DNA from 2 places in the Dietzia cercidiphylli genome. Region 2 is predicted to be linked to the other one. Evidence: predicted binding sites of a transcription regulator. Region 2 holds the regulator's gene; the other holds the start of a gene.
The links. The regulator LexA, encoded in region 2, represses DNA repair genes until DNA is damaged. The targets are predictions, from matches to a motif close to CGAACANNTGTTCG.

Region 1: the regulator LexA is predicted to act here: its motif matches at 2,273-2,286, upstream of ABD250_RS10600 (HNH endonuclease signature motif containing protein).

The regions. Positions count from the first base shown of each region.
Region 1 is NZ_BAAAQG010000010.1:7,460-22,275, forward strand. Features, by position in the region: gene arsB (ACR3 family arsenite efflux transporter) at 1-485, opposite strand, end outside; gene ABD250_RS10600 (HNH endonuclease signature motif containing protein) at 553-2,133, opposite strand; gene ABD250_RS10605 (ArsR/SmtB family transcription factor) at 2,349-2,699, shown strand; gene ABD250_RS10610 (arsenate-mycothiol transferase ArsC) at 2,723-3,466, opposite strand; gene ABD250_RS10615 (SulP family inorganic anion transporter) at 3,538-5,052, opposite strand; gene ABD250_RS10620 (MerR family transcriptional regulator) at 5,153-5,506, shown strand; gene ABD250_RS10625 (ArsO family NAD(P)H-dependent flavin-containing monooxygenase) at 5,507-6,601, opposite strand; gene ABD250_RS10630 (permease) at 6,626-7,717, shown strand; gene ABD250_RS10635 (thioredoxin family protein) at 7,738-7,974, shown strand; gene ABD250_RS10640 (arsenate reductase ArsC) at 7,971-8,381, opposite strand; gene ABD250_RS10645 (acyl-CoA dehydrogenase family protein) at 8,450-9,607, opposite strand; gene ABD250_RS10650 (phospholipase D family protein) at 9,694-10,950, opposite strand; gene ABD250_RS10655 (hypothetical protein) at 10,972-11,172, opposite strand; gene ABD250_RS10660 (PIG-L deacetylase family protein) at 11,222-11,929, shown strand; gene ABD250_RS10665 (alpha-ketoglutarate-dependent dioxygenase AlkB family protein) at 11,991-12,647, opposite strand; gene ABD250_RS10670 (inositol monophosphatase family protein) at 12,644-13,480, opposite strand; gene ABD250_RS10675 (ABC transporter permease) at 13,611-14,255, shown strand; gene ABD250_RS10680 (ABC transporter ATP-binding protein) at 14,252-14,816, shown strand, end outside.
Region 2 is NZ_BAAAQG010000002.1:117,971-132,786, forward strand. Features, by position in the region: gene ABD250_RS00585 (class I SAM-dependent RNA methyltransferase) at 1-309, opposite strand, end outside; gene ABD250_RS00590 (amino acid permease) at 306-2,297, opposite strand; gene ABD250_RS00595 (potassium channel family protein) at 2,412-3,074, shown strand; gene ABD250_RS00600 (potassium channel family protein) at 3,181-3,840, shown strand; gene ABD250_RS00605 (hypothetical protein) at 3,848-4,645, opposite strand; gene ABD250_RS00610 (hypothetical protein) at 4,694-4,882, shown strand; gene hrpA (ATP-dependent RNA helicase HrpA) at 4,930-8,844, shown strand; gene nrdR (transcriptional regulator NrdR) at 8,903-9,358, opposite strand; gene lexA (transcriptional repressor LexA) at 10,065-10,733, shown strand; gene hflX (GTPase HflX) at 10,773-12,221, opposite strand; gene dapF (diaminopimelate epimerase) at 12,236-13,162, opposite strand; gene ABD250_RS00640 (malate synthase G) at 13,281-14,816, shown strand, end outside.

The DNA of each region.
Region 1 (14,816 bases), on a different contig from region 2:
ACGAGCACCGCCGCAGCCTCCCGGTCGCCGCATGCGAGGTCGTTCCAGATGAACACCATCGCGATGCAGCGGGCCAGGCCGACCACGATCAGGCCGGTACGGTACTCGGGGAGGTCCGGCAGCATCAGCCAGGCCAGCGTGAACATCAGCGCGGGACCGACCAGCCAGTTCAGTGCGAGGGACAGCAGGAGAAGCCTGCGGTCCCCGGTGACGCGACGCGTCTCGTCGTAGCGGACCTTGGCCAGGACGGGGTACATCATCACCAGCAGACCGACCGCGATGGGGACCGAGACTCCTCCGACCTCGACCGCCTCCAGCGCCTCGGCGATACCGGGCACCAGACGCCCGAGCAGGAGCCCGACAGCCATGGCCGCGAGGATCCACACGGCCAGGTAGCGGTCGAGGAAGGACATCCGCGCGGCGACCGGGGCGTCGGGATCGGCGGGGGAAGGGGGGCCGGCGGTCGCCGATACCTGGGTGCTCATGCGCCCAACCCTAGGCAATCCATCGATGTCGGTCAATGTATGACGCACGCCACCGGGCTGTGCGAGCTCAGAACGGTGGCGGGTGGAGGATCTCGTCGAGGACCTGGTGAACCTGCTCCTCGGCACGGCTGACCACCGGTTTGTTGCGATCCCACCAGCGACCGATGGGAGGCCTGGTGCCATCAGGACTCGCGCGATCGGGGCCGGAGCGGTCGGCCCGGGCGCGTTCTGCGCGGTGGCGGGCGGCACGGCGGGCCCAGTAGGTGGGCTCGGACAGCAGGTCGCCGTCCGCGGTGTCCGGCTCAGGGTTGCGGGCCTGCTGGACGTCCCAGGCGTCCTGTTCGGCTCGGGCCTGTTCGCGCCTGTACGCGGCCAAAGGGCCGGAGGGCCTGGTGAGCATGGTGGAGCCGTCGGGAGTGACGACGACGAGCGTGCCGTCTGGCGCCAGGTCGTAGATCCACCCGGAGAAGGTCTTGAATCGGTGATGGCGCCGACACAAGCACATCAGGTTGCACTCGGTGGTGTGTCCGCCCCGCTGCGGGTCGGCGTGGTCGAAGGGCCGACAGTGATCGATATCGCAGTTGTCCGCCGAGACGGTGCATCCCGGGTGCCGGCAGGTGCCGTCGCGAAGGCGGATGCGGCGGGCCAGGGCGGCGCCGGGCCGGTAGGTCAGGGCACGGCGGGCGTCGTCGGCGGCGCCGATGGCGGGGTCGACGTGTTCGAGGCTGGCCCCGTCGCTGGCGGCGAGCATGTCGAGTAGCGCCTGGAGCGCGGAGTCGCCGGTGCGGGGAAACTCGACCTGCGGGTCGAGACCTCGACCGCGGCCGAAGACCGTCACCCGCGGCCGCAGTGGCGCTGGCGGCTCGTCCGGCGCGAGATCGGTGGCACGGGCGCGGCCCCGGTCTCCGCACACCAGGGACAGCAGGGCGTCCGCGCGGCGTTCGGGCACCGGATAGTTCGACATGTCCGCCCCCTCGGCGTCGGCGCGGGCCTGCGCTGATTCCGCGGGGGTGTCCGGGGCGGGGTTGGCGAACTCTGCGGCGCGCTGGTCGATGGCCTCTGCCAGCACAGCGGCCTCGTCGGAGGCCAGGGTGGCCCACAGGTTGGTCATGCCGTCGGCGCCCTTGCGGATGTGGACTCCGCGTCCGCGGGCGGCGGCGTCTCTTCGTTCGCGGATCCCGTTGGCGTCGTAGCGGGCGATGATCGCGTCGACGGAGTCGCGCACCGACCGGGCGCCCGGACGCTCGCCGGCCTCGATGGCGGCGAGGTAGTCCTCCACGACCTCCTGCTGAACCCGGGACAGGACGGCCGGATCGACCGTGGCCATCTGACGGGCCAACAACTCGGCTGCGCGCTGTTCCATCCGACCGGCCGAGAGCGCCTCCATGACGGCCGGGTAGCGCTCGGTCAGGTCCGCGGCGAGGCTGATCATGGCGGCGGCGCGGCCAGAGGAGATGGGCATCGACGCCACGACGTAGCCGGTGCACACGTCGAACGGGTCGACCACCGCGTGCCCGGGCGGGGAACCGTCCCCCGCCCCGGCCTCGTCCTGGCGCACGCACTCGCGGAACAACTCGTAACACGCGGCCAGGCGGGCCCCGGCGGCGCGATTCTCCGCCACCCAGGTGTCGCGGGCGGAATCGGACAACCTCCCGAGCGGGGACGGGTGACCAGAACGACCGACCCCACTTGTCGCGCCACCAGCCGTCTCGTCCACGCCCTCACCTCCACCCGTACGCCCACTCGTACGTCGCCGTCACATTGTATCGAACTAGTGTTCTAGTATACGCACACACTTTCGAATGGGCAAGAGGGGACATCCACAGGCCTCCCCCGCCCCGGTCGTCCGGGTAACCTGGGACCATGACCTCGCCCGAATCCGCCGAATACTGCTGCATCGCCGGCGCGAACGGGCCGCTCACCCAGGCCGAGGCCGAAGCCGCGGCGGCCCGGTTCAAGGCCCTGGCCGACCCCATGCGCCTCCGCCTGCTCTCGCACATCGCGGCGGCGGAGTGCGATGACGTCTGCGTGTGCACCCTCACCGAACCGCTGGGGATCTCCCAGCCCACCGTGAGTCATCACATGAAGAAGCTGGTCGAGGCGGGACTCGTCACCCGCGAACAACGAGGCCGGATGGCGCACTACAGCATCGTCCCGGAGGCGTTCTCCCAGATCCGCGACATCGTCGACGTCCGAGGCCTCCGCCTCGCCTGAGGACTGTTCAGCCTGAGGACCGTTCAGGGCGACGCCGCCTCCCTGGTCGCACCACCCGAACTCGGAGCACCGGGGGCGGTCGCGGGCGTCATGCCGACGATCTCCGGCAGGGCCTGGCGGACCCGGTCGTCGATGTCGTCACGGATGGAGCGGACGCGGTCGAGATCCTGGCCGGCGGGGTCCGAGACGTCCCAGTCCAGGTACCGCTTGCCCGGATAGACGGCGCAGGCGTCCCCGCACCCCATGGAGATCACCACGTCGGCGGCCGCCACCACGTCGTCGGTGAGCGGCTTGGGGTATTCCGAGGTCAGGTCGAGCCCGACCTCGGCCATGGCCGCCCGGCAGTTCTCGTCGATCCCGGACGCCGGGAGCGAGCCTGCGGACCGGACGTGGACCCGCCCCTCCGACCGGTCCGCCATGAGAGCCGCGGCCATCTGGGAGCGCCCCGAGTTCTGGACGCAGATGAAGAGCACCTCGGGGACGTCCTTGTCGACGCGCCCCTCCGCCTGCGCGAGAGCCTTGAGCCGGTCGGTCGCGAAGCGGCGGGACAGCGACGGCAGATGGGCGGTGACCCGCGCGGTCCGACGCAACGCGGCATAGGACTCGAACACCACGCGCTCGACGGTCTGCGGACTGAACACGCCCTCGTAGTGCCGGGCCAGCTCGCGGGCGTCACGCTGGAGTTGCGTCTGAGGCAAGAGCAGTTCGGGGAGAGGAGCGTCGTGCACGGATCGGGACATGTCGGCCTCCAAGCCTCGTATCGACATCCATCAATATAGATGACCATCGATTCTTCCGGAAGCCCGGCCGGAGGGATTCGCTCGGGACCGACCCGCGCTCAGTGCCCGGCGCCGAGCCTGCCCGAGAGCTTGTCGAGCCGCTCCCTGCTGGCACCGTCGAGTCCGATCACCGTGAGGGTCTTGCCCTTGGCCGCGTACTTCTGCTGCACGGCGTCGAGCGTGGCTACGGTCGAGGCGTCCCAGATGTCGGCGTCGGTGAGATCGAGTACCACGTGCTCGGGGTCGCCGGAGTAGTCGAACCGGTACACGAGGTCGTTGCTCGAGGCCCAGAACAGCTCGCCCGTGACCCGGTAGGTGCGGGTGTCGACCGCCCCGTCGTGGTCCGTGTCGAGCTCGGCGACCTTCTCGATGGTCGTCATGTGCGCGACCCGGCGCGCGAACATGATCATCGCCGTGACCACCCCCAGGATCACGCCGATCGCGAGGTTGTGGGTCCACACCGTCGCCGCCACGGTGACGACCATGACGAGGGTCTCCGACAGCGGCATCAGCCGCAGTGTCCGGGGATGGATCGAGTGCCAGTCCATGGTCCCCACCGAGACCATGATCATCACCGCGACCAGTGCGGCCATCGGGATCAGTCCGACGACGTCACCCAGGACGACGACGAGGACCAGCAGGAACACGCCGGCGAGCAGGGTGGACAGCCGCGTCCGTGCGCCCGAGGCCTTGACGTTGATCATCGTCTGCCCGATCATCGCGCAACCGCCCATCCCGCCGAAGAAACCGGTGACGAGGTTGGCGACGCCCTGACCCCAGCCCTCACGCGTCTTGTCGGAGTGCGTCTCCGTGATGTCGTCGACCAACTTGGCCGTCATCAGCGACTCCATGAGCCCCACGAGCGCCATGGCGAGCGCGTAGGGGGCGATGATCTGCAGCGTCTCCAGGGTGAGCGGCACGTCCGGCAGCAGGAGGGTCGGCAGCGACCCGGGCAACTCGCCCTGGTCGTGCACGTTCGGGACGGTCCACCCCACCCAGACCACCACGATCGTCAGTGCCACGATCGCGATCAGGGGCGCGGGGATCACCGTGGTGAGCCTGGGAAAGAACACGAGGACGAGCAGCCCCACCGCCACCAGCGGGTACACCAGCCACGGCACGCCCACCAGGTGCGGGATCTGGGCGGAGAAGATGAGGATCGCGAGCGCGTTGACGAATCCGACCATCACCGAGCGTGGGATGAACCGCATCAGCCTCGCGACCCCGAACACGCTCAGCAACACCTGCAGCACCCCGGCCAGGAGGACCGTGGCGATGAGGTGGTCCAGTCCGTGCTCGAGCACGACCGGCGCCACGACGAGCGCGATCGCTCCCGTGGCCGCCGAGATCATCGCCGGGCGTCCTCCGGTGAAGGCGATCGTGACCGCCATGGTGAAGGACGCGAACAGACCGACCCGGGGGTCGACGCCCGCGAGGATGGAGAACGAGATCGCCTCCGGGATGAGCGCGAGGGCCACCACGAGGCCGGCGAGGACCTCGGTCCGCAGCCGGGCGGGGGAGGAGAACGCGGCGCGGAACGAGGGCAGCACGCCGGTCGGGAACTCGGTGCTCACGGATCACCTACAGTCGGGGTCAGGACTCTCACACGGCGTGAGAGTAGAAAGCTACCGTAACGGGAGAGTTGTGGGCGGGCCAAGTCGCGGCGAGCAGACCATGAAGATCGGCGAGGTCGCCGAGCGCACCGCGCTGTCGATCCGGAGCCTGCGGCACTACGACGAACTCGGTCTGGTCAGCCCCTCCGCGCACTCCCCGGGCGGGTTCCGCCTCTACACGCCGGGGGACGTCGAGCGGCTCCTGCTCATCCGCCGGATGAAGCCCCTGGGGTTCAGCCTGGAACGCATGCGCGACTTCTGCCGGGCCCTGGACCGCCGAGCCGACGACCCGGCGGGATCGGCCGCGCTGATCGCCGAGATCGAGGCGGAGGCCACCGAACGGCTCGAGCGACTGCGGACCCACCTGGGCTACGCGGAGGAGTTCGTCGAGATCGTCGCGCGCCTCAGGGCCTGATCACCGGCCGAGAGCTGCGGCCACGGCCGCCTTCGCCCACTGACCGACCCCGATGAGGGTCGCCGAGGCCGCGCCGCACCAGTCGCCGTAGCCGAGCAGGAACAGCCCGGGCACGTCCGGCACCACGGGCCCGTCGGCGACCACCCTGCCGCCGACCCGCGACAGCCCAAGGCCGCGGAGGTGCCCGAGAGCCGGGCGGAATCCGGTGCACCAGATCACCGCGTCGACCGCCTCACGTCGGCCGTCGTCCCACTCCACCCCGCCGGGGTGGAACCGGTCGAACATCGGGGTGGCCACGAGCAGGCCCGCGTCGCGGGCGGCGCGCACCGGGGGGACGACGACGATGTCGCCCAACTCCGCGACACCGCGGCCGCTCCCGGATCGGACCGAGGCGGTGGCGACCCGGAACAACTCACGTCCGTCGACGTGGTCGGGCAGATAGCGCGGGGGCCCGGCGGTGCACCAGATCAGTTCGCCGTCGCTCTGCTGCAGATGTCCGGCGAGGTCGGCGGCGATCTGCGCGCCCGAGTTCGCACCGCCCACCACCACGACGCGCCGGCCGCCGAACGGCTCCGGACCCCGGTAGCCGGCGCTGTGGATCTGGTGGCCCCGGAAACCCCCGACGCCCGGACAGGTCGGCACGAACGGCCTCGACCACGTCCCGGTGGCACTGATCACCGCGCGGGCACGCCACCGGCGGCCGTCGGCGGCACGGACGACGAACCCGTCCGGATCGTCCCGCTCCACGGCCACGATCCGGACCCCGCGCCGGACGGGCAGCCCGTAGTACTCCTCGTACCCGCGCAGATACTCCACCACGTGGGCCGCGTCGGGGTTCCCGTCGTCCGTCCGGTGCATCCTGCGACCCGGGAGGGACGAGTGGTCGGCGGGCGAGAACAATCGCAGCGAGGGCCAGGTGTGCGGCCACGCACCCCCCGGCCCGTCGGACGCGTCGAGGATCTCGAAGTCCGCGCCGGCGCGGGTGAGATGGAAACCGGCGGCCAGGCCGGCCTGGCCGCCTCCGATCACCACGACGTCCCTCACCCTGCCCGACCCCCTCTCGCCACCCCCTGAACAGTTCCTATCGACACTCATCGATACCAATCCTACAGTGGAGGTATGACCTCGTTGCCCGCCTCCGCGACCGGCCCGTCCGGCCCGGGGAACGACGCCCCGGACACCGACACCGGTGCCCGTGAGCATCGTCGGCTCGTGGCGGCGCTCGCGCTGGCCGCGGTGTCCTGGGCGGCCCTGTGGGTGGCCAACGAGTGGTTCTGGGACGCGGCCGTCGGCTGGCTCGGACTCGACCTCGCCGACCGCGCGATCGGTGCCGTGCACTTCTTCCTCTACGACACCATCAAGATCGTCCTCCTGCTCCTCGGGCTGATGTTCCTGGTGGGCATGCTGCGGGCAAGCCTCGACCTCGACCGCGCGCGGGACTGGCTCGAGGGCCGGGGGCTGTTCGTCGGCCTCACGCTGGCCATCGTGCTCGGCGTGGTGACCCCTTTCTGCTCCTGCAGCTCGATCCCACTGTTCATCGGCTTCGTGGCCGCGGGGATCCCGCTCTCGGTCACCCTCACCTTCCTCATCGCCTCCCCGCTCATCAGCGAGATCGCGGCCATCATGATCGGCGAGATGTTCGGGTGGCACATCGCCGCCGCCTACGTCGGCGCCGGCGCCGCCATCGCCTTCGTCGCGGGATGGGCCCTGTCCCGGTTCCGGCTCGACAGGTGGGTCGACGACGTCGTCTTCACCACCCGCGTCGCCGTACTCCGCGCGGACGGCCACGTGCCCTCGCTGCGCGAACGGGTGGACGCCGCTCTCGGCGAATCCCGCGACATCCTCCGTAGCGTGTGGATCTGGGTGGTGGTGGGCGTCGGCGTCGGCGCGGTGATCCACGGATGGGTCCCCGAGGACTTCTTCCTCCGCTGGGCGGGCCCGGACAACCCGCTGGCGGTGTTCGTGGCCACCCTCGCGGGGATCCCGCTCTACGTCAACGGAGCCGGGGTCGTGCCGATCGCCGAGGCACTGTGGGCCAAGGGCATGAGCCTGGGCACCGTCATGGCGTTCATCATGAGCTCGATCGCGCTGTCCATCCCCCAGGCGATCATGCTCAGGCGGGTCATGAGGCCACCACTGCTCGCACTGTTCTTCGCCGTCGTGGCGGCCGGCATCCTCGCCATCGGCCTAGTGTTCAACGTGATCGCCTGACCCCGGATGCAGGAGGAACCATGATCGTCAAGGTGCTCGGGCCCGGCTGCCGCAACTGCCACACCCTCGTCACCCGCACGAGGGAGGCGCTGGCAGCGCTGGGCGAGGACGCGGAGATCGTCGAGGTCACCGACGTCGGCGAGATCGCCGGCTACGGACTCATGAAGACACCCGGGCTGGTGGTCGACGACGACCTCGTCCTGGGAGGGAAGGTGCCCACCGTCCGTCAGCTCACCGAGATCCTGCGCGGACGCTAGACCGGGTGCACGCCGAGCTCGGCGAGGAGTCCGGTCACCCGGCGCCTGATCTCGTCTCGGATGGGCCTGACCGCGTCGACACCCTGACCGGCGGGGTCGTCGAGGGTCCAGTCCAGGTACCGCTTGCCCGGGAAGACCGGGCAGACGTCACCGCAGCCCATGGTGATGCACACGTCGCTCGACCGCACCGCCTCGGTGGTGAGGACCTTCGGCGTGGCCGCCGAGATGTCGATGCCGTCCTCCGCCATCGCCTCGGCGACGGCCGGGTTGATCGAGTCCGCCGGCGCCGACCCGGCCGAGCGGACCTCCACCGCGCCTCCGGACAGGTGCTCGGTGTAGGCCGCGGCCATCTGTGAGCGGCCCGCGTTGTGGACGCAGACGAAGAGGACGGACGGACGATCGGTCACGGTGACTCCCCCGGCAGAATGTATCGACGACTGTCGATAGTAGCCGCTCGACGCCCACGCGCGGCGGGTCACAGCGCCCGGCCGATGACCTCCTTCATGATCTCGTTGGTGCCGCCGTAGATCCGCATGACGCGGGCGGCGGCGAACTTCTGCGCGATGGGGTACTCCATCATGTAGCCGTAGCCCCCGAACAGCTGGAGGCAGCGGTCCACCACGTCGTCGAGCATGTCGGTGGCCTGGAGCTTGGCCATCGAGGCGGTCACGGCGTCCAGCTCGCCGCCGATCTCGCGGGAGATGCAGTGGTCGATGAAGGTGCGGGTGGCCATGACGGAGGTCTTGCACGCCGCCAGCTCGAACCGCGTGTTCTGGAAGTCGAGGATCGGCTTGCCGAAGGCCTGCCGCTCACGGGTGTAGGCGAGGGTCTCCACCACGGCGGCCTCGGCCATCGCCAGGGCGTCCACCGCGATCGCCAGGCGCTCGCGCGGGAGCTGGTTCATGAGCTGGTAGAAGCCCTGCCCCTCCTCGCCGCCGAGGAGGTTGGCGGCGGGCACACGCATGTCGTTGAAGAACAGCTCCGCGGTGTCGGCGCCGTGACGGCCCATCTTCTCCAGCACGCGGCCCCGCTCGAAACCGGGGGTGTCGGCCTCCACGGCGAACAGCGCCATGCCCTTGTGGCCGGCGTCGAGGTCGGTCTTGGCCGCCACCACCACGAAGTCGGCGGAGCCACCGTTGGAGATGAAGGTCTTGGAGCCGTTGATGACGTACTGGTCACCGTCACGCCGCGCGGTGGTGCGGACGCCCTGCAGGTCCGAACCGGCACCGGGCTCGCTCATGGCGATCGCGGAGATCCACTGACCGGAGCACAACCTGGGCAGCCACTCCCGCTTCTGCTCGTCGGTGGCGTAGTTGGCCACGTAGTGGGGGGTGATGGTCGATCCGACCCCCATGCCGAACGCCGTGTCCCCCGAGTAGACGAGTTCCTCGGTGACGAGGTACTCCATGCCCGGGTCCCCGCCCTGGCCGCCGAACTCCTCGGCCACGTCGAGGCAGATCAGCCCGGCCTCGCCGGTGCGCAGCCAGGTCTCGCGGTCCACGTGCTTCTGCCGGGCCCACTTCTCCTGGTTGGGCGTCATCTCCTTGGCGAAGAAGGCGCGGGCGTGCTCGCGCAGGAGCCGGTGGTCGTCGGTCTCCCAGGAGGGGCGGTAGTCGGGGAAGAGCAGGGTCACCATGGCCTCCGGTGGTCGATCGACGCGGCGTGCGCGGTTCAGCCTACCCAGCCCGACCGGGGCCTCCCGGCGGTCCCGCCCGCGGGTCAGTACCGTCCGCGCAGCCGCAGGCGCCAGGGGCGACCGTCCGGATCGTGCAGCCAGCGGTAGGCCGGGAACGCCAGCGCCATCGTCAGCGGGTTGAGCCGCGGCGGCGCGAGCGGACGCAGCCGACCCGGGGGCCGCGTCCCCCGGCGACCGCCGCGATGCCACTCCTCGAGCGCGGCGGCCGAGTCGGCGAAGGTCCGAAACGTCCCCACCGCGTCGGGGCAGTCGTGCATCAGGCGCGCGAGGTCGTCGTCGTCGCCCGGATCGCCGTCCCCGTGCGCGATCTCCGACACGTCCCCCGGATACCCCGGACCGTCCACGCCGCGCCCGAGGTGCTCGGCGGCCAGGGTCAGACGCAGTCTGCGGGCGTACGGACTGTGATCGGACGCGGCCGTGTCCACCACCACCGCCGAGAGTTCCGAGTCGTGGGTCCACGAGCGCCGGCTGAAGTTGTCGGAGCCGACCGAACACCAGGTGTCGTCCACGACGCACACCTTGGCGTGGACGTAGACCGGGGTGCCGTCGGAGTTCTCCGGCGCGTAGAAGGCCACCCGGCCGGGGGCCGCGGCGGCGAGTCGGCTCATGGCGCGCTGCCGGCCGAGGAGCTGCGGGAGACGGGAGACCGGGTTGTCGCTGTCCGTCCACCGGGGCATCACGACGACCAGGTGCAATCCCTCGTCCCGCTGGAGCGATTCCACGAAGGAGTCCGCGATCGCGCGCGACCACAGGTACTGGTCCTCCACGTAGATGAGGTCACGGGCACGCTCGAACGCCTTGGCGTACCCGCGGGCGACGCTGCGCTCACCCCTCCGTGCGAACGGGTAGGCACGTCGACCGTGTCGGCCGGCGTAGGTGCGGAGCAGCTGGACGACGTGCGTGCCACCCGGCACCGCCGGCGGCGGCGGCGCCTGCGGGGGCAACGGTTCGGCGCGCACGTCCACGTGGTCGCGGTCCACGCGGAACCGGCGACGCGACCGCGTCAGGGGCGCCGGGTCCTCCCACCGTTCCCGGAACACCGTCTCGGCGTCGTACACGGCCGGTCCCGAGATGGCGCACTGCACGTCGTGCCACGGCGGCGTCACCCCGTAGACCTCGGACATCGACTGCGCCTGCGGGTCGCCCCGGTGTCGGGCGTCGTCCCGCCGCGAATGGCACAGGTCGATGCCGCCCACGTAGGCCACGTCCCGCCGCGGGGCGTCCGCGTGTCGGATCACCACCATCTTCTGGTGGTGCGACCCGCGCGGCGGCACCCGCATGTCCAGCAGGACGTTGCCGCGTCAGTCGGTGAACAGGATCAGATCGCCCTGCCCGGTGGTCTCGATCCTGTCGAAGAGCTCGGCGAAGTACGTGGCCCCGTGGACCAGTGGGCGGACCTCGTTGCCCTCCGACCAGGCCTCGTTCCCGGGATGACGGGAATCCAGACGGGTGTCAGGGTTGCCCCGCTCGTTCGCGGAGAGCAACCACTCGGTGAGGGCCATGTGTTCGGACGCTACCGACTCGTCACCCCGGATCGGCAATACTCTCCCCATGACCCCACCCGAGCCCTTTCCCACCGACTGGACCCGCGGCCTGGTCCTGGTCGCCCATCCCGACGATCCCGAGTACGGCATGTCCGCCGCGGTGGCCCGCTGGACCGCGGAGGGTCGCCACATCGTCTACGTGCTGGCCTCGAGCGGCGAGGCGGGGATCGAGGGGATGCCCCCCTCGATCGCCGGACCGGTCCGGGAGGAGGAACAGCGCCGCTCCTCGGCGATCGTGGGCGTCGAGGAGGTGGAGTTCCTCGGTTTCCCCGACAGCAGGATCGTCAACGACTCGGAGCTCCGCGACGCGATCGCGGACTCCCTCCGCCGTCACCGGCCGGACATCGTGATCTCCCTGTACTCGGGGCCCGAGTGGGCGCCCGGTGCCCCCAACCAGAGCGATCACATGGAGTTCGGTGCCGCGGTGGGCGCGACGTACGACGACCTGGTGGCCGCCGTCGGCGTGGACGCCGCCGAGGGGCGTCCCCGGATGTGGTTCGAGTCCGCACCGCAGCCCACCCACTACGTGGACGTCGAGGGGTTCGTCGAACCGGCCGTCGCCGCGCTGGCCGAGCACAAGGAGTACCTCTCGGTCCTCGACCCCGGCACCCCCGTCCCCGAGCAGGCCCGCCGGCAGGTGGAGTCGGTGTGCGCACCCCGAGAAGACGTGGCCGGGGACCGGCCCGTGGTGAGTTTCCGGCGCATGCGGCCCTGACCGGCACGCGAGCCCGCCGGTCGGGACCGGTGAGGCCAGGCCGGGGCCGGTCGGGGGCCCGTCAGCGGGTCTGCCTGAGGGTGATGTTGACGCGCCCCGGACCCGCGCCGAGCACGTCCCGGCACCAGGCCGGCGCGGTGCCGTCGAACACCCTGGGAACACCGTGGAAGGCCATCCTCGACGGTCCACCGAACACCACGAGGTCACCGGACTCCAACCGCACGTCGGTGTACGGGCGGCCACGGTGGTGTGGGGTACCGAAGCGGAAGGTGCAGGCGTCGCCGAGACTCAGCGAGACCACCGGCGCCGAGCTGGCCTCGTCGCGGTCCTGGTGCAGGCCCATGGTGGCGTCACGGCCGTAGAGGTTCACCAGCGCCGCGTCGGGGGTGTACCCCGGATCGCCCAGCGACGGGTCCACGGCGGTCGCCGTCTCGAGCCCGGATCGCGCCGCCCGGACCAGCCAGTCCGGCAGAGGCGGGACCACCTCGTCGTCGTCGTACCGGTAGGGCGTCCAGTGCCGCCCCAGGCAGAGCGTCCGCACCGACATCCTCCCCCCGCCGGGCAGCACGATCGACCGCGGCGGCCGCGCGGACGCCCAGTCCACGCAGGCCCGCAGCAGGTACTCCTGTTGCGGGCGGTCCATCCAGTCCGGCACGTGCACCGCGCCGGGGCCGAGGACCGCCGGCGGGCGGTCGATCCCGAAGAGGGGGTCGGTCACCGCGGGTCCGCGCCGAGCACCGCCCACGCCTGCTCCGCCAGGGCCGGTGTCGCGGCGGCCACGACCGTGCCGCCGTCCAGCGGTTGCCGACCGTCCGGTCCGGTGATCACGCCGCCGGCCGCCTCGATGATCGGGATGAGGGCCACGATGTCGTAGGACTTCAGGTCGGACTCGACCACCAGGTCCACCCGGCCCGCGGCGAGCATGCAATAGGCGTAGCAGTCCCCGCCGAAGCGCTGCAGGCGCACCCGGGTGGCGAGGTCGTCGTAGCGTCGGCGCAGCTCACCGTCCCCGAACATCGACGGGTGGGTGGTGTACATGATCGCCTCGGACAGCTCGTCGCACCCCGACACGTGCAGATCGAATGCCTCCGGCCCGTCCGATCGGCGACGTACGGTGGCGCGTCCGTGGACCGCGGCGAAGGTCTCCCCCAACACCGGTTGGTCCATCCACCCGGCGACCGCCCGGCCGTCCTCCACCACCCCGACGAGCGTGCCCCACCCCGCCATCCCCGTGAGGAAGGCCTTGGTGCCGTCGATCGGGTCGAGATACCAGGTGCGGGGGGCGTCCGGGGGCCCGGACTCGCCGTTCTCCTCCCCCACCACCCGGTCCCCCGGCGCCATCGACGAGATCCCGGCCCGCAACAACGCCTCGATGTCGCGATCGGCCTCGGTCACCGGGTCGTACCCCCGCCCCCCGCCCTTGTCGCCGGCGACCAGCGCCTCGAGCTCGCCGTGGAAGTGGCGGCGGGCGATCCTGCCGGTGGCGGCGAGCAGCTCGTCGAGGTGCTCGATCAGGTCAGGGTCCAGGGGGCGGTCGGGCCTCGCAGTCATGGCCCCATGGTGCATCACGGCCACCGGTCGCACGCCGGTTCGCGCCGCGACATACTCGTTCCCACCCCTCTACACGTGCCCATCCGGATAGCGTGAGCAGACCTCATCGCACGGACGGAGCCGAGATACGTTGAACGACCTCGTGGACTTCATCTCCACCCGCCGGCTCCAACTCGCCACCGACTCCTGGCAGCACGTCAGCGCGACCGTGCAGGCGGTCCTGCTGGCCACGCTGCTGTCGGTGGGGGTCGGCGTGGCGGTCTACCGCAGCAGGGCCGGATCCGCCGTGGCCACCGGCCTGGCCGCCACGGCGTTGACCGTGCCCTCGTTCGCACTGCTGGGACTCCTCATCCCGATCCTGGGGCTGGGCGTGCTGCCCACCATGACCGCACTGGTGATCTACGCGGTGCTGCCGATCCTGCGCAACACCATCGTCGGACTCGACGCCGTCCCCGCGGCCACCGTGGACGCCGCGCGCGGGGTCGGGATGAGCCGGATCGGGGTCCTGGGCCGGGTGGAGATCCCGCTGGCGTGGCCGTCGATCCTCGCCGGGATCCGCGTGTCCACCCAGATGTCCATGGGCATCCTCGCGATCGCCGCCTACGCCAAGGGCCCGGGCTTGGGGAACCTGATCTTCGCCGGGCTCTCCCGGGTGGGGACGCCCACCGCGCTGCCGATGGCGCTCACGGCGACCGTCCTCATCGTCGTCCTCGCGCTCGTCCTCGACGCGCTCCTCGTCCTCCTCGGACGCCTCACCATCAGGGGGAACCAGTGACCACACCCACCGCGCACGACGCCGGCGCCGTGTCCGGGGTGCCCATCACCCTGGACGACGTCACCAAGGTCTACCCCGGCCAGGACCGACCGGCCGTCGACCACGTCTCGCTCGAGTTGCCCGCCGGACGCACCACCGTGTTCGTGGGTCCCTCCGGCTGCGGCAAGACCACGACGATGCGGATGATCAACCGGCTGATCGAACCCACCTCGGGGACCATCACGATCGACGGCCAGGACAACCGGACCCTCGACGCCGACACCCTGCGGCGCCACATCGGCTACGCCATCCAGGCGTCCGGCCTGTTCCCGCACCTGACGGTCGCCCAGAACGTCGGGACCGTGCCCCGGCTCCTCAAGTGGAGGAAGTCGCGCGTGGCGGACCGCGTGGACCAGATGCTGGAGCTGGTGGGCCTCGACCCGGCCGACTACCGCGACCGCTACCCCGCCCAGCTCTCCGGTGGCCAGCAGCAGCGGGTCGGGGTGGCGCGCGCCCTGGCCGCGGACCCGCCGGTGCTGCTCATGGACGAGCCGTTCGGCGCCGTGGACCCCATCACCCGCG
Region 2 (14,816 bases):
CGAGAACGCACGGGCGGCCGCCGGGTCGATGTGGCTCCAGTCGCAGCACCCCGCACCCGCCGCCGCGGCGGGGCACAGCGGGTCGATCCGGTCCACCGACCTCTCGAGTACGCCGGTCACGGTGCCGCGACAGAAGGCTCGTCCCGGGTCGTCGTGGATCATCACCTCGACCAGCTCCCCCGAGATCCCGCCCCGGCAGAACACCACCCGCCCGGAATGCCGGGCCACGAACTCCCCGCCCTGCGCGGGGCCCTCGATGCGCAGCCGGAGCACACGCCCCGTCCAGTCGGTTCTCTCCGTCCGGGTCATCGGTCCTCCGGTCCGCCCCAGCGCCCGATGATGGGTTCGTCACGCGCCTGGTCCGCGCGGCCGTCCGAGGACGACAGCTGCCACGGGACGCTGGTCACCATGACACCCCTCTCGTACAGCAGTCGGGTCTTCAGACGCAGCGCGCTCTGATTGTGCAGGAGCTGCTCCCACCAGTGGCCCACGACGTACTCCGGGATGTACACGATCACGACGTCCCGGGGCGACTGGTCACGCAATCGTTTCACGTAGTCGACCACCGGCCGGTTGATCTCCCGGTACGGCGACTCCACCACCTTGAGCGGCACGGAGATCCGCCGCTTCTCCCACTCGCGGACCAGGACCCGGGTCTCCGCCGTCTCGATGTTCACGGTGAGCGCCTCGATGGTGTCCGGTCGGGTCGCCCGCGCGTAGGCGAGTGCCCGGAGGGTGGGCAGGTGCAGTTTGGACACCAGCACCACACAGTGGGTGCGGCTCGGGAGGACGACCTCCCAGGACGAGTCCTCGAGTTCGCGCGCGACCGACTCGTAGTGACGATGGATGAGTTTCATGACCCCGAACACGGCCAGCATCGCCAGCACCGCGATGTAGGCGCCGGCGAAGAACTTCGTGCTCATGACGATCACCAGCACACCGGAGGTGAGGACGAACCCGACCGCGTTGACCGCCCGTGCGCGCTGCACCCGTCGCCGGACGGCGGGGATCTGCTCGTTGCCCAGCCGCCGGGTCCAGTGGCGGACCATGCCGAGCTGGCTCAGAGTGAAGGCCACGAAGACCCCGACGATGTAGAGCTGGATGAGCACGGTGACCTGCGCGTCGAACGCCACCACCAGGACGATCGCCGCCACGGCGAGCAGGACGATCCCGTTGGAGAACGCGAGCCGGTCCCCGCGCGTGGCGAGCTGCCTCGGCAGGTACTTGTCGCGCGCGAGCACCGAGGCGAGCACGGGGAAACCGTTGAAGGCGGTGTTCGCCGCGAGCACCAGGATGAGGGCGGTGATGGTCATGATCACGTAGAAGGCGACAGGGAGATCCGCGAAGACCGGGTCGGCCAGCTGCGCGATCATCGTCTTCTGCTGGTAGTCCTCCGGCGCACCGATCAGTTGGGTGGCCGGGTCCTCCGCGACCTGCACCCCGAGCTGGTTGGCCAGCACGATGAGCCCGAGCAGGAACGAGATGGATACCACGCCGAGCATGACCAGAGTCGTCGCGGCGTTCCTGGCCCTGGGGCTGCGGAACGCCGGCACGCCGTTGTGGATGGCCTCGACCCCGGTCAACGCGGCACAGCCCGAGGCGAAGGACTTGGCCACCACGAACGCGAGCGCGAGCCCGGCGACCGCCACGCCGTCGGGCGTGACGAGCTCGAACTCCGCGGACTCCGCCCTCAGGCCACGTCCAAGCACGCCGACCTGGAACAACCCCCACACCACCAGCGCGGTCATGGCCGCCATGAACGCGTAGACGGGGATGGCGAACGTCGCGCGGGACTCCCGGATGCCCCGGAGGTTGATCGCGGTGAGCAGGACGATCGCGATGACGGCGAACACCACCTCGTTCGAGTGCACGAACGGGATCGCGGAGCCGACGTTGGCGGCCGCCGCCGAGATCGACACCGCCACGGTGAGCACGTAGTCGATGAGGAGGGCCGCCCCCACACCCAGACCGGCGTTCGGCCCGAGATTGACGGTGGCGACCTCGTAGTCCCCCCCGCCCGACGGATACGCGCGGACGTTCTGCCGGTAGCAGGCGATCACGACCACCATGACCACCGCCACCGCGAGCCCGACCCACGGGGTGAACGCCAGCGCCGACACCCCGGCCAACGACAGGATGAGGAATATCTCCTCGGGGGCGTAGGCGACCGAGGACAACGCATCCGACGCGAAGACCGGCAACGCTATCCGCTTGCGCAGCGGGGTGTCCCCGGTGGTGTCGCTGCGGAAGGGGCGCCCCAACAGCAGGCGCTTGGTTCCGACGGAGACCCTGGAGATCCTGGACACCGACACATCGTAGGGCTCCGCGTGCCGCAGGGACAGCGCCGCCGACGAGGGTAGCGTGATCGGGACGGGTCCGCGCGTCGCGGACCGTGAGGAGCGGTACTGGCCATGAGGGTCATCATCATGGGCTGTGGGCGTGTCGGCGCGGCGCTCGCGACCGAGCTCGACGAGGGCGGTCACGAGGTCGTGGTGATCGACCGCGACCCCGCCGCGTTCGCCAGGTTGGCGGAGCAGTTCGACGGACGCACCGTCACCGGGCTCGGCTTCGATCGCGAGGTCCTCGTCGACGCCGGGTTACACGGGGCGGACGCGTTCGCGGCGGTCTCCTCCGGGGACAACTCCAACATCATCGCCGCGAGGGTGGCCCGCGAGACCTTCGGCGTCGAGCGGGTGATCGCCCGGATCTACGACGCCGGACGCGCCGAGGTCTACGAGCGGCTGGGCATTCCCACCGTCGCCACGGTGCCCTGGGCCACCGGCCGCCTCATCCGGTACATCACGTCCGGGTCGAGCCCGGTGGTCTGGCGCGATCAGACCGGCGAGGTGTCGCTCGTCGCCGTCGTCCCTCCGTCGGTGTGGGTCGGCGTGGGACTGGCGTCTCTCGCCGATCTGGTCGGTGGCACCGTGGTCGCGCTCACCCGCTTCGGGGAGTGCAGGGTGCCCGGCGGCAGCACTCTCGTGCAGGCCGACGACCTGATCCACCTCGCCGTTCCCTCGGGCGTGGTCGACGATCTCGACGACATCCTGGAGCGAGGACCATCTGATGACTGACCGACCCGTGACCGGCGATCCCGTCCCCGACGGTTCGGTCCCCGACTACGCCGACGGGGCCGGCCTGCTGGACCGCGCCCCCGCCCGCACGTTCCACGCCTCCACCATGCGGGTCCTGGTGGCCGGGGCCGGCGTGGTGGGACGATCGATCGCACGCGAACTCCTGGCCAACGACCACACCGTGACGCTGGTCGACAAGCGCGCGGCGGTCTTCGACCGCGACGGGGTGACCGGTGCCCGGCAACTCGTCGGCGACGCGTGCGAGTTGGGCTTCCTCGAACGACTCCGCGCGGAGGAGTCCGACGTGGTGGTCGCGGCCACCGGCGACGACAAGGTGAACCTGGTCGTGAGCCTGCTGGCCAAGACGGAGTTCGCCGTGTCCCGCGTGGTCGCCCGCGTCAACGACCCCCGGAACGAGTGGCTGTTCGACGACCGCTGGGGCGTCGACGTGGCCGTCTCCACCCCCCGACTCATGGTCTCCGTCGTGGAGGAGGCGGTCTCCGTCGGGGACGTCGTGCGGTTGATGACCCTGCGGCGCGGCGGCGCCAATCTGGTGAGCGTGACGCTGCCGGACCAGACCCCCCTCGCGGGCAGACCGGTCTCACGCGTCCGCTTCCCCCGGGACGCGGCGCTGGTGGCGATCCTCCGCGGGGGAAGGGTGATAGCCCCCGAACCCGACGTGCCGTTCGAACCGGGCGACGAGTTGCTGGTCGTGGCGCCGGAGGCCGCGGAGGCGGACCTGAGCACCGCGGTCCTCGGCGGCTGACCCACGCTCACCGATCCCGGCTTCCTCCACCGGGAACGGTGACGGCGACCTCCCGCCCGTAGCCCCACCCCGGGGCGAGCGGCAGCGCGTCCCCGCTCCAGAATCGGCCCGGGTCGTACCAACTGGCGTCGCCGGCCGGCAGCAGGACACCCATCGCCTCGAGTGTCATCCCGACCACCTCAGCGCAGTAGGCCGCCTCCACGCGCAGTGCGGGCCCGGAGTCCGCACGTCGGCGCCACGGGAGGCCGCTGCCCCGGCGCCCCGGGGCTCCGGCACCGCCGCTCCCTCCGGCACCGCCGCTCCCTCCTGCACCGCCGCCCCGTCCCGCTCCCGGCCCCGTATCGGAGTCGCGATCGGGTGTGTGGCGTCCCCGGGCCGCCCACCGGCCCCGGGCCCACCGGGCGGTCAGCCGCCCCGCAGACGGGAACGACACGCCGTTCAGGCGGGCGATCGTCTCCAGGAGCGCGTCCTCCTGCGGGGACCCGGTCTCCGGGGAGATCTGGCGGAACCACGCACGTTGTCCGTAGGGACCGGTCCACTGGCGCACCGCCGCCTCGAGGTCGTGGAGTTGGACGCCCCGTTGCCGACGCCCCGTCCACACGTCGGTCAACGCCCGGCCCATCTCCGCGTGCCAAAGCAGCGGGGGCAGGTCGTCGAGGACCACCGCCACCCCCACGTGGTTCACGGGGGAATTGGTCAGGGTCTGGATCAGCCGGTCGGCGGTCGTGCGCCCACGGAACAACCACAGGTCCCCGGTCCGGGTGCGGTGGGCCGCGGCGGCCAGCGGGACGGTGTCGAGACTCATGGTGCGATCCTGCCAGGTGCCCCGGCGAGAGGATCTACCCTTGACGCCATGGCACCCCGCGGACGGCAGTGGCTCAAGATGGTCGGCGCGGCCGGGGTGGTCGGAGTGGCCGCCACCGGGATCCTCGCCGCACGGACCGAACGCCGGCGGCAGTCGTACGAGCCGGAGGAGATCCGGGAGCGACTGCACCAGCGCTACACCCGCATCCAGTCCCGCCGGGAGGGTGGCACGGCCTGACACCCGGATCGATCCCCACACCGGGTCCCGATACCCTGGCGGACACCATGTCGACGTCTCCCGCGCCCGCCCCCGAACTGCGCCGGGCCCGGCACGATCTCCTGGTCCGGCTCGACGACGTCGGCATCCTCGACGCCCACCGGTTCCGGTCGCGGATCCGCAGGGCCCGCGCCGACCAGTTGGACGACCTGGGCGGGCAGATCGACGCCGCCGCCGCTCGTCTGCGTCGGCGTGCGGAGTCGGTTCCGACCCCGGAGTATCCGGAACAACTGCCGGTCAGCGCCCGTAAGGACGAGATCGCGGCGGCGATCCGCGACAACCAGGTCGTGGTGATCGCCGGCGAGACCGGATCCGGGAAGACCACCCAGATCCCCAAGATCTGTCTGGAACTCGGCCGCGGCGTGCGCGGGATGATCGGCCACACCCAGCCCCGCAGGCTGGCGGCCCGGTCCGTCGCCGAGCGCATCGCCGAGGAACTGGGGGTGGAGACCGGCCGGCTGGTGGGGTCGGCCGTGCGCTTCGACGACCGTACCGGTGCCGACACCGCGGTCAAACTGATGACCGACGGGATACTGCTCGCCGAGATCCGACGGGACAGGCTGCTGCGCGCCTACGACACGATCATCATCGACGAGGCCCACGAACGCAGCCTCAACATCGACTTCCTGCTCGGCTACCTCCGGCAGATCCTGCCCCGGCGGCCGGACCTCAAACTCATCATCACCTCCGCCACGATCGACCCCGACCGCTTCGCCCGCCACTTCGCGGATCCGGCGGGCCATCCCGCCCCTGTCATCGAGGTCTCCGGTCGCACCTTCCCCGTGGAGATCCGGTACCGGCCGCTCCAGGTCGACCACGCGGACCGGACCATCGACCTCGACCCCCTGGACGCGCTCGCCGATGCGGTCGGCGAGCTCCTGGCCGAGGGTGACGGCGACGTACTCGTCTTCCTCTCCGGCGAACGCGAGATCCGCGACGCCGAGGAGGTGCTCCGGGGGCGGAAATTCAAGAGCACCGAGATCTTTCCGCTTTTCGCCCGGCTCACCTCCGCCGAGCAGCAACGGGCCTTCCGTCAGCATTCGACCCGGCGCGTGGTCCTGTCGACCAACATCGCGGAGACCTCGGTGACGGTCCCGGGGATCCGCTACGTCGTGGACACCGGCCTCGCCCGGATCTCCCGCTATTCGACCCGCACCAAGGTCCAGAGGCTGCCGATCGAGCCGATCTCGCAGGCCTCCGCCGCACAGCGCGCCGGCCGCTGCGGCCGCGTCGCCGACGGCATCTGCATCCGTCTGTACTCGGAGGACGACTTCGACTCCCGACCCGAGTTCACCGACCCGGAGATCCTGCGCACCAACCTGGCGTCGGTCATCCTGTCGATGGCCGATCTCGACCTGGGAGCCGTGGACGACTTCCCGTTCGTCGAACCACCCGACCGCAAGGCCGTCCGGGACGGCATGACGTTGCTCACCGAGCTCGGGGCGCTCCGGACCGACGACGACGAACGCCCGCACCTGACCAGGGTGGGCCGCGACATGGCGTCCCTCCCCCTCGACCCCCGTCTGGCCCGGATGGTCGTGGAGGGCCACCGAAACGGCGCCCTGGGGGATGTCCTGGTCGTGGTCGCGGCCCTGACCGTGCAGGATGTCCGCGAGAGGCCCGCCGAGGAGCGCGACAAGGCGGACCAGCTCCACCGGCGCTTCGCCGACAAGTCCTCCGACTTCCTGGGCTACCTCAACCTGTGGCGCTACCTCACCGAACAGCGGCGCGAGCTCTCCGGCAGCGCGTTCCGGAAAATGTGCAAGGCCGAGTACCTGCACTGGTTGCGGATCCGCGAGTGGCAGGACCTCACCGCCCAGTTGACCAGCATGTGCCGCGAGCGGGGCTGGCATCCACCGTCCGGTCACGCCGCGGAGGACGACCTCCACAAGGCGATCCTCTCCGGACTGCTCACCAACGTCGGGATGAAGGACGAGGACACCAGGGAGTTCCGCGGCACCCGCGGTATCCGCTTCCAGGTGTTCCCCGGTTCCGATCTCGCCCGCAAGCCGCCGCGATGGATCATGGCCTCCGAGTTGGTCGAGACCTCCAGACTGTGGGCCCGGGACGTCGCGCGCATCGATCCGGTGTGGATCGAACTACTCGGGGGGCATCTCGTCCGCACCCAGTACTCAGAGCCGCACTGGTCCGACGCCCAGGGCGCGGCGATGGCCTACGAGAAGGTGCTGCTCCTGGGGCTGCCCGTGGTCGAGGCGCGTCGCATCCTCCTCTCCAGGGTCGACGCACCGCTCGCGCGGGAGATGCTCGTCCGGCACGGGATCGTCGAGGGACGATGGACCACCCGCATCCCGGTGATCATGGAGAACGCCGTGGCCGTGGAACAGGCGCGGGAGCTGGAGACCCGCAGTAGACGCCGCGACCTCGTCATCGACGACGACACCCTGGTCGGGTTCTACCTCGAGCGGCTCCCCGAGGACATCACCTCCGGCCGCCACCTGGAATCGTGGTGGCGTAAGCAGGGCCGGGAGGACCCGGATCGTCTGCGTCTTCGCCCCGAGCAGATCCGCACGTCGGACACCGCCCCGGCCGCCTCCGAGTTCCCGCCGATCTGGCGCCAGGGCGAGCGGGACTTCGAGCTCAGATACTCGTTCGACCCGGGGGTCGACTCCGACGGCATCACCGTGCGGGTCCCTCTCCCCCAGCTGTCCTCGGTCGCGACGTCCGGCTTCGAGTGGCTCGTCCCCGGCCTGCGCGAGGAGCTGTACACGGAGATGCTCCGGACGCTCCCCAAGTACCTGAGGCGTCTGTGTTCCCCGCCCGCCGAGTACGCGGCACTGCTGGCCGGTGACCTCGCCCCGCGGTCGGCACCGCTCCCCGTGGCGCTCGCCGCCGCGCTCTCGGCCCGCATAGGCACGACCGTCGAGCCCCGCGAGTTCCACCCGGAACAGCTCCCCGACCATCTCCGCATGCGTTTCGAGGTGGTCGACGGTGACGAGGTCGTCGCGGCCGGTACGGACCTGGGAGCACTACGCAGTCGGTTGGTGGACAAGGTCCGTGCCACGCTCAACTCCAGACTCGTCCCCGATGACGGACCTCATCGGGCGTGGACCGCGGACACGATCGGGGACCTGTCGCCCTCGATCACCGGCACGGTCGACGGTGTGGAGGTGACGGTCTACCCGGCCCTGCAGGTCCGCCCCGACGGCATCCACCGGATCGCCTGCGCCACAGAGACGGAACGTCGAGCCGCGCAGACGACAGCGGTACTGACCCTGATCTCAGCGGACCTGATCTCGGCGGCATCGATAGTCCGGGGTCGTCCGGTCGAGCAACGCCTCGCGCTCACCCAGTATCCCCACGAGGGTGCCGATGGACTGGTCTCGGACGCGGCGCTGGCGGCGTGCGGGCGGCTGATCGCCGGACGCAGAGGAGAGCCGGTACTCACCGTGCACGACTTCGACGAGGTGCGCGCGCGCGCCCGATCCGAGGCGCCGGCCGCCATCACGGCCTCGATCTCCGCCGCCCTTCCGGCGTTGGTCGCCGCGCAGTCGGTCTCCGCCCGGCTGGACCAGGTACCACGCGACCTCGCGGACGACGTCAGGCCCGCTCTGGACTTCCTCGTGGGAAAGGGATTCCTCGCCCGACACCCGGCGGAGGTCCTCCCGCAACTGGAACGCCACGTGAGGGCGATCGACCTCAGGCTGGACCTCGCGGAGAAGTCACCGTCGAGGTACCGGGAGCTCGCCGCCCGGTTGGAGAAGTCGGAGGCCACTGTCGCGGAGGCGACGGCGGCGCTCCGCCGACGACCGGGTGGGGCGCGGGCAGCCCGGGATCTCCGGTGGATGTTGGCCGAATACCGTGTCGGCCTCTTCGCGCAGTCTCTGGGTACCGCGCGCCCGGTCTCCGCCGAGAGGATCGAGAAGGCGGTCGCCGCCGCGCTCTCCCGGCGGAACGCGCGTTGAGCCCTCACACCGCCCGTACACAGGAACCGATCCCGGTGCGACGCGGAGAGGACCGGGACTAGTGAGCAGCGTGCCGTTCGCGAAGCGCGATGATCTCGCTCTCGAAATCCGCAGCGGAACTGAATTGTTTGTACACGGAGGCGAATCGCAGATACGCGACCTCGTCCAGATCTTGTAGAGGCCCCAGGATCGCCAGCCCGATCTCGTGAGCGGGGACCTCTGAGGCGCCGCCGGCCCGGACAGCGTCTTCGACCTGCTGCGCGAGCCGCCGGAGCGCGTCCTCGTCGACCGACCTCCCCTGGCACGCGCGTCGCACACCGCGGACCACTTTGTCGCGGCTGAAACGCTCCGTCACACCGTTGCGCTTGAGGACGGTCAACAACGGGGTCTCGAGGGTGGTGAACCGGTGTCCGCAGTCGGGGCACTCGCGCCGACGCCGGATCGCCTGCCCTTCGTCGACCGACCGCGAGTCGATCACCCGTGAGTCCTCGTGGTGACATATGGGGCAGTACATTCCAGCTTCGCCATTCGTCGACCTGGTCCGAACCGCTCCGCCGGCCGGAGCCGACGGCGGCGCGGGGGCGACGGGCCGCCGTCCCGGGTCCATTCTAGGAGGCGATACCGTGGGTCACGCGTAGGCGGGCCCGCCCAGGAGTGCCAACGCGAGCAGCATCAGGATTCCGAAGACGATTCCACAGGCCACCAGAGCCCACGTCGGCACATCGTCCACCACCGGCGCACTCGACCTCGCCTCGCTACCGCATGCCCTGACCCTTTCCGCGGACGCGGGGCGGACGAGCACTCGCCGTCCGGGCGCCACCGACCGCGTGGCCGTCTGGCGCCCCCGGTCGAGCGTGCGGATGACGGGACGGGCCCCGGCATCAGGGCGGGGATGCACCCTGGACGAAACGGGCCGGTCGTGATCGGTCACGCAGACCTCCGTCCAGGGCACGGAGGGACGCGATCGTGGCTGCATCTCCATAACGGTCATGAGAACTCCCAACTCGATACGGTGTGCGAACCTCATTCGCACGCCCGTGTGCCTTGTTGTGCACATCTGTTCGAACCCGAACCTGCCTAGAGTTGTATCACGCGGGTCCGACAGAGTCGACATTCGTGGCGACATTTCTTCGAACACCTGTGTGGCGCTCACGTCCGACGGGCAGTAGGGTGTACACAGATAGCGACGTCGAACACCCATTCGCCGAAGGGACCCCCACATGCCCAAGCCCGACTTCGAGGCCCTGACGACCCGCCAGAAGAGCGTTCTGTTGCACATCCACGACACGGTCAAGGACCGGGGCTATCCCCCGAGCATCCGAGAGATCGGTGACGCCGTCGGTCTGCAGTCGACCTCCTCGGTGGCCCACCAGTTGCGGACGTTGGAGAAGAAGGGCTTCCTGACCCGTGATCCGCACAAGCCGCGGGCGGTCGACGTCCACGGCGTCCCGGGGCAGCGGTCCCGAGGTCGTCGCGCGCCCGTCCAGGAGGAGACGCGTCCCAGCGGGGCCGTGGAACCCGTCTACGTCCCTGTCCTGGGGCGGATCGCGGCCGGCGGTCCGATCCTCGCCGAGCAGGCGGTGGAGGAGGTCTTCCCCCTCCCCTCCGACCTGGTGGGTTCCGGGGACCTGTTCATGCTCAGAGTGGTCGGCGAGTCGATGATCGACGCCGCGATCTGTGACGGGGACTACGTGGTGGTGCGCCGTCAGAACGTCGCGGACAACGGCGAGATCGTGGCGGCGATGATCGACGGGGAGGCCACGGTCAAGACTTTCCGCCGGGATTCGAGCGGGGTGTGGCTCCTGCCCCACAACCCGTCGTTCAGTCCGATTCCCGGGGAGCACGCGACGATCCTCGGAAAGGTCGTCACGGTCTTCCGCAAGCTCTGAACCGGCCGGAACCGGGTGTCGCCTGATCCGTCGACGGGGTCAGGCGACACCGTCACGGGATCCGGGGACCCGATACTCCCCGAGCTCTCGGGCCACGGAGGCCGGAAGCCGGACCACGATCCTCGTGCCGTCCTTCGTGTGATCCTCGTCCACCACGGCGCCCTCCGCGTGGACACGGGAGACCACATCACCCCGGGTGAACGGGATCTCGAGTGTGACCTCCGTGTCCCCGGAGGCGACCACCCGCATTATTCGGTCGAGGAGCTCGTCGAACCCCTCACCCGTCGCCGCCGAGACGAAGACCGCGTCCGGCAGGGCGTGGTGCAGTTCCGTCAACACCACCGGGTCAGCGACGTCGACCTTGTTGATCACCACGAGTTCGCGGGGCCTCTCGGCCTTCTGCTCTTCCACGACGTCGTTGATGACGGTGCGGACGGCCTCGATCTGGCGCAGGGGGAAGGCGTCCGATCCGTCGACCACGTGCAGGAGCAGCTCGGAGTCCACGACCTCCTCCAACGTCGAGCGGAACGCCTCGACGAGCTGGGTCGGGAGGTGTCGGACGAATCCGACCGTATCTGTGAAGACCACTACCCGCCCGTCGGGGAGCTCGGACCGCCGTGTGGTGGGGTCCAGCGTGGCGAACAGTGCGTTCTGGACCAGTACGCCCGCACCGGTCAAGCGGTTGAGCAGGCTCGACTTCCCGGCGTTGGTGTACCCGGCGATCGCGATCGACGGCACCGGGGTGGCGCGACGGCGATGCCGCTTGGTGTCCCGGGCCTGCTTCATGCCCTTGATCTCACGGCGCAGCCTCGCCGTGCGCTCCCGGATTCGGCGGCGGTCCGTCTCGATCTTGGTCTCACCGGGACCACGGAGTCCGACGCCTCCGTTGCTGCCCGCCCGGCCACCCGCCTGCCGGGAGAGTGCCTCACCCCAGCCACGCAGTCGCGGGAGCATGTACTCCATCTGCGCCAAGGACACCTGGGCCTTACCCTCACGGCTGGTCGCGTGTTGGGCGAAGATGTCGAGGATCAGCGCGGTGCGGTCGATCACCTTGACGTTGACGACCTTCTCGAGCGCGATGAGCTGACCCGGCGTGAGCTCGCCGTCGCAGATCACCGTGTCCGCCCCCGTCGCGGTGATCACGTCCTTCAGGGTCTTGGCCTTCCCCGAACCGATGTAGGTGGCGGGGTCCGGCTTGTCGCGGCGCTGGATCAGCGCGTCGCAGACCTCGGAGCCTGCGGTCTCGGCGAGCTGTGCCAACTCGGCCATCGCGGCCTCCGCCTGGGCGGCGGTGCCCTCGGTCCAGACCCCGACCAGCACGACCCGCTCGAGGCGGAGTTGGCGGTACTCGGCGTCGTTGACGTCCTGGAGTTCGGTCGACAACCCGACGACCCGGCGCAGCGAGGAGCGCTCCTCGAGCTGGAATTCTCCGACCGAAGGGTCATGGTCTCGTGTGGCCCGGTCAGGGGCGGTGTCATCGATAGTCATTCACCGGCATCATCTCACAATTCCGGTCGGGACGCCTCCGTGCGGCGCGCGGGTAGCGGTCGCCGGTACCGCCCCTCGGCGACGATCACGGACGGCCCCGTCAGAGTGGAACCCACGCCGGTCAGGGCCACCGCGACCTCTCCCCCGGGAACGGACACCACCACGTCACCGGTGGCCTGTCCGGCGTCGGCGAGGGCCGCGACGGCCGTGGCGACGATTCCGGTGCCGCAGGACATCGTCTCCCCGGATCCTCGCTCGTGGACGCGCATCGACACCCGACCGTCGGTGAGCGGGGTGGCGATCTCCACGTTGACGCCGGCGGGGAAGAAGCCGGTGTCGAACTCGGGCGCCTCGTGCACCGGCAGTTCGCGCAACCCGTCGGCCCCCAGGCCCGGGACCACGCACGCGAGGTGGGGGTTACCCATGTCGACGGCGAGTCCGGCGTACACCCGGCCACCGAGCTCCACGGACGAGACCCCGAGAAGCCGGGGCTCGCCCATGTCCACACGGACCACGGCCTGGTCACCGTCATGGATCAGAATATCGGCGGGCCGAGGACCGGATCGTGTGCCCACGGGGATCCGGCCGGCCCCGACCCTGCCGGTCGCCACCAGGGCGTGGGCGAACACCCTGACCCCGTTCCCGCACATCTCCGCGATCGATCCGTCTGCGTTCCGGTAGTCCATGAACCAGTCCGCGGCGTCGACGCCCTCCGGGAGGACGGCGAGGACGCCCTGGTCGACCAGTGCACCCGCGGTGGCGATGCGCAGCACCCCGTCGGCGCCGAGGCCGGCCCGTCTGTCGCAGACGGCGCGCACCAGGTCCTCGTCGAGGTCCACCTCCGCGTGGTCGTCGGGCAGGACCACGAAGTCGTTGAGCGTTCCGTGCCCCTTGATAAAGGCGAGGCCGTCGAGAGTGGCGGTCGGGGGCGCGGGTGTCATGCCATCAGATCCTAGCCAATCCGACCGCCGTTCCACGCTGCGGAAAACCCGGATGATCCCTCGGCAGGGGGGCACTACAGTCGGAGGCGAGAACGGTCCCTATGTGAGGAGAGCATCGATGTCCGAACGCATCACCGTCGGCGACGTCCAGGTCGACGAGGTCCTGTACGACTTCGTCAACACCCAGGCGATCCCGGGCACCGGGGTCGATCCCGACGCGTTCTGGGCGGGAGTCTCCGAGATCTTCACCGACCTGGCCCCGCGCAACCGCGAGCTGCTCGCCGTCCGCGACGACCTGCAGTCGAGGATCGACTCCTGGCACAACGAGAACCCCGCCCCGATCGACCCGGCCACCTACCGTGCGTTCCTGCAGGAGATCGGCTACCTGGTCCCGGAGCCGGACTCCGTTCAGGTCAACACTCAGAACGTGGACGACGAGATCGCCACGGTCGCGGGCCCCCAGTTGGTCGTGCCGATCATGAACGCGCGTTTCGCGATCAACGCCGCCAACGCCCGGTGGGGTTCGTTGTACGACGCGCTCTACGGCACCGACGCGATCCCGGAGTCCGGTGGGGCCGAGCAGGGGTCCTCCTACAACAAGGTCCGCGGGGACCGCGTCATCGCCTGGGCCCGCGAGTTCCTCGACGACGCCGCGCCGCTCGACTCCGGCAGTCACGTCGGCACCACGGGCTACACCGTGGTGGACGGCCGACTGCAGGTGACACTCGCCGACGGGGCGACGACAGGCCTCGCCGATCCCGCACAGTTCGTCGGCTACCTGGGCGACGGCGCCGCCCCGACCTCGGTCCTCCTGCGCAACAACGGCCTGCACGTGGAGGTCCAGATCGACGCCGACTCACCGATCGGATCGACCGACTCCGCCGGCGTCAAGGACGTTGTCCTGGAGTCCGCCGTCTCCACCATCATGGACTTCGAGGACTCCGTCGCGGCCGTCGACGCCGAGGACAAGACCCACGGCTACCGCAACTGGCTGGGTCTGATGAAGGGCGACCTCTCCGAGGAGATCAGCAAGGGCGACAAGACCTTCACCCGCGTCCTCCACGACGACCGGGTCTTCACCGCGCCCGACGGATCCGGCGAGGTCCGGCTCCACGGCCGCTCGATGCTCTTCGTCCGCAATGTGGGGCATCTCATGACCACCCCCGCGGTCCTCGACGCGGACGGGAACGAGTTGCCCGAGGGCATCCTCGACGCCCTGATCACCTCGCTGGCGGGCATGCACGGCATCGCGCCGGGCAACGAGCGCGGCAACAGCCGCACCGGGTCCATCTACATCGTCAAGCCCAAGCAGCACGGCCCGGCCGAGGTGGCCTTCACCACCGAGCTGTTCGGCCGGGTCGAGGCGCTCCTCGGTCTGCCGGAGAACACCCTCAAGGTGGGCATCATGGACGAGGAGCGGCGCACCTCGGTCAACCTCGCCGCCTGCATCGCCGAGGCCACCGATCGCGTCGTCTTCATCAACACCGGCTTCCTCGACCGGACCGGGGACGAGATCCACACCTCCATGGAGGCCGGCCCGATGATCCGCAAGGGTGAGATGAAGTCCGCCCGCTGGATGACCGCCTACGAGGACTTCAACGTCGACACCGGCCTGGCCTGCGGTCTGCGCGGTCGCGCGCAGATCGGGAAGGGC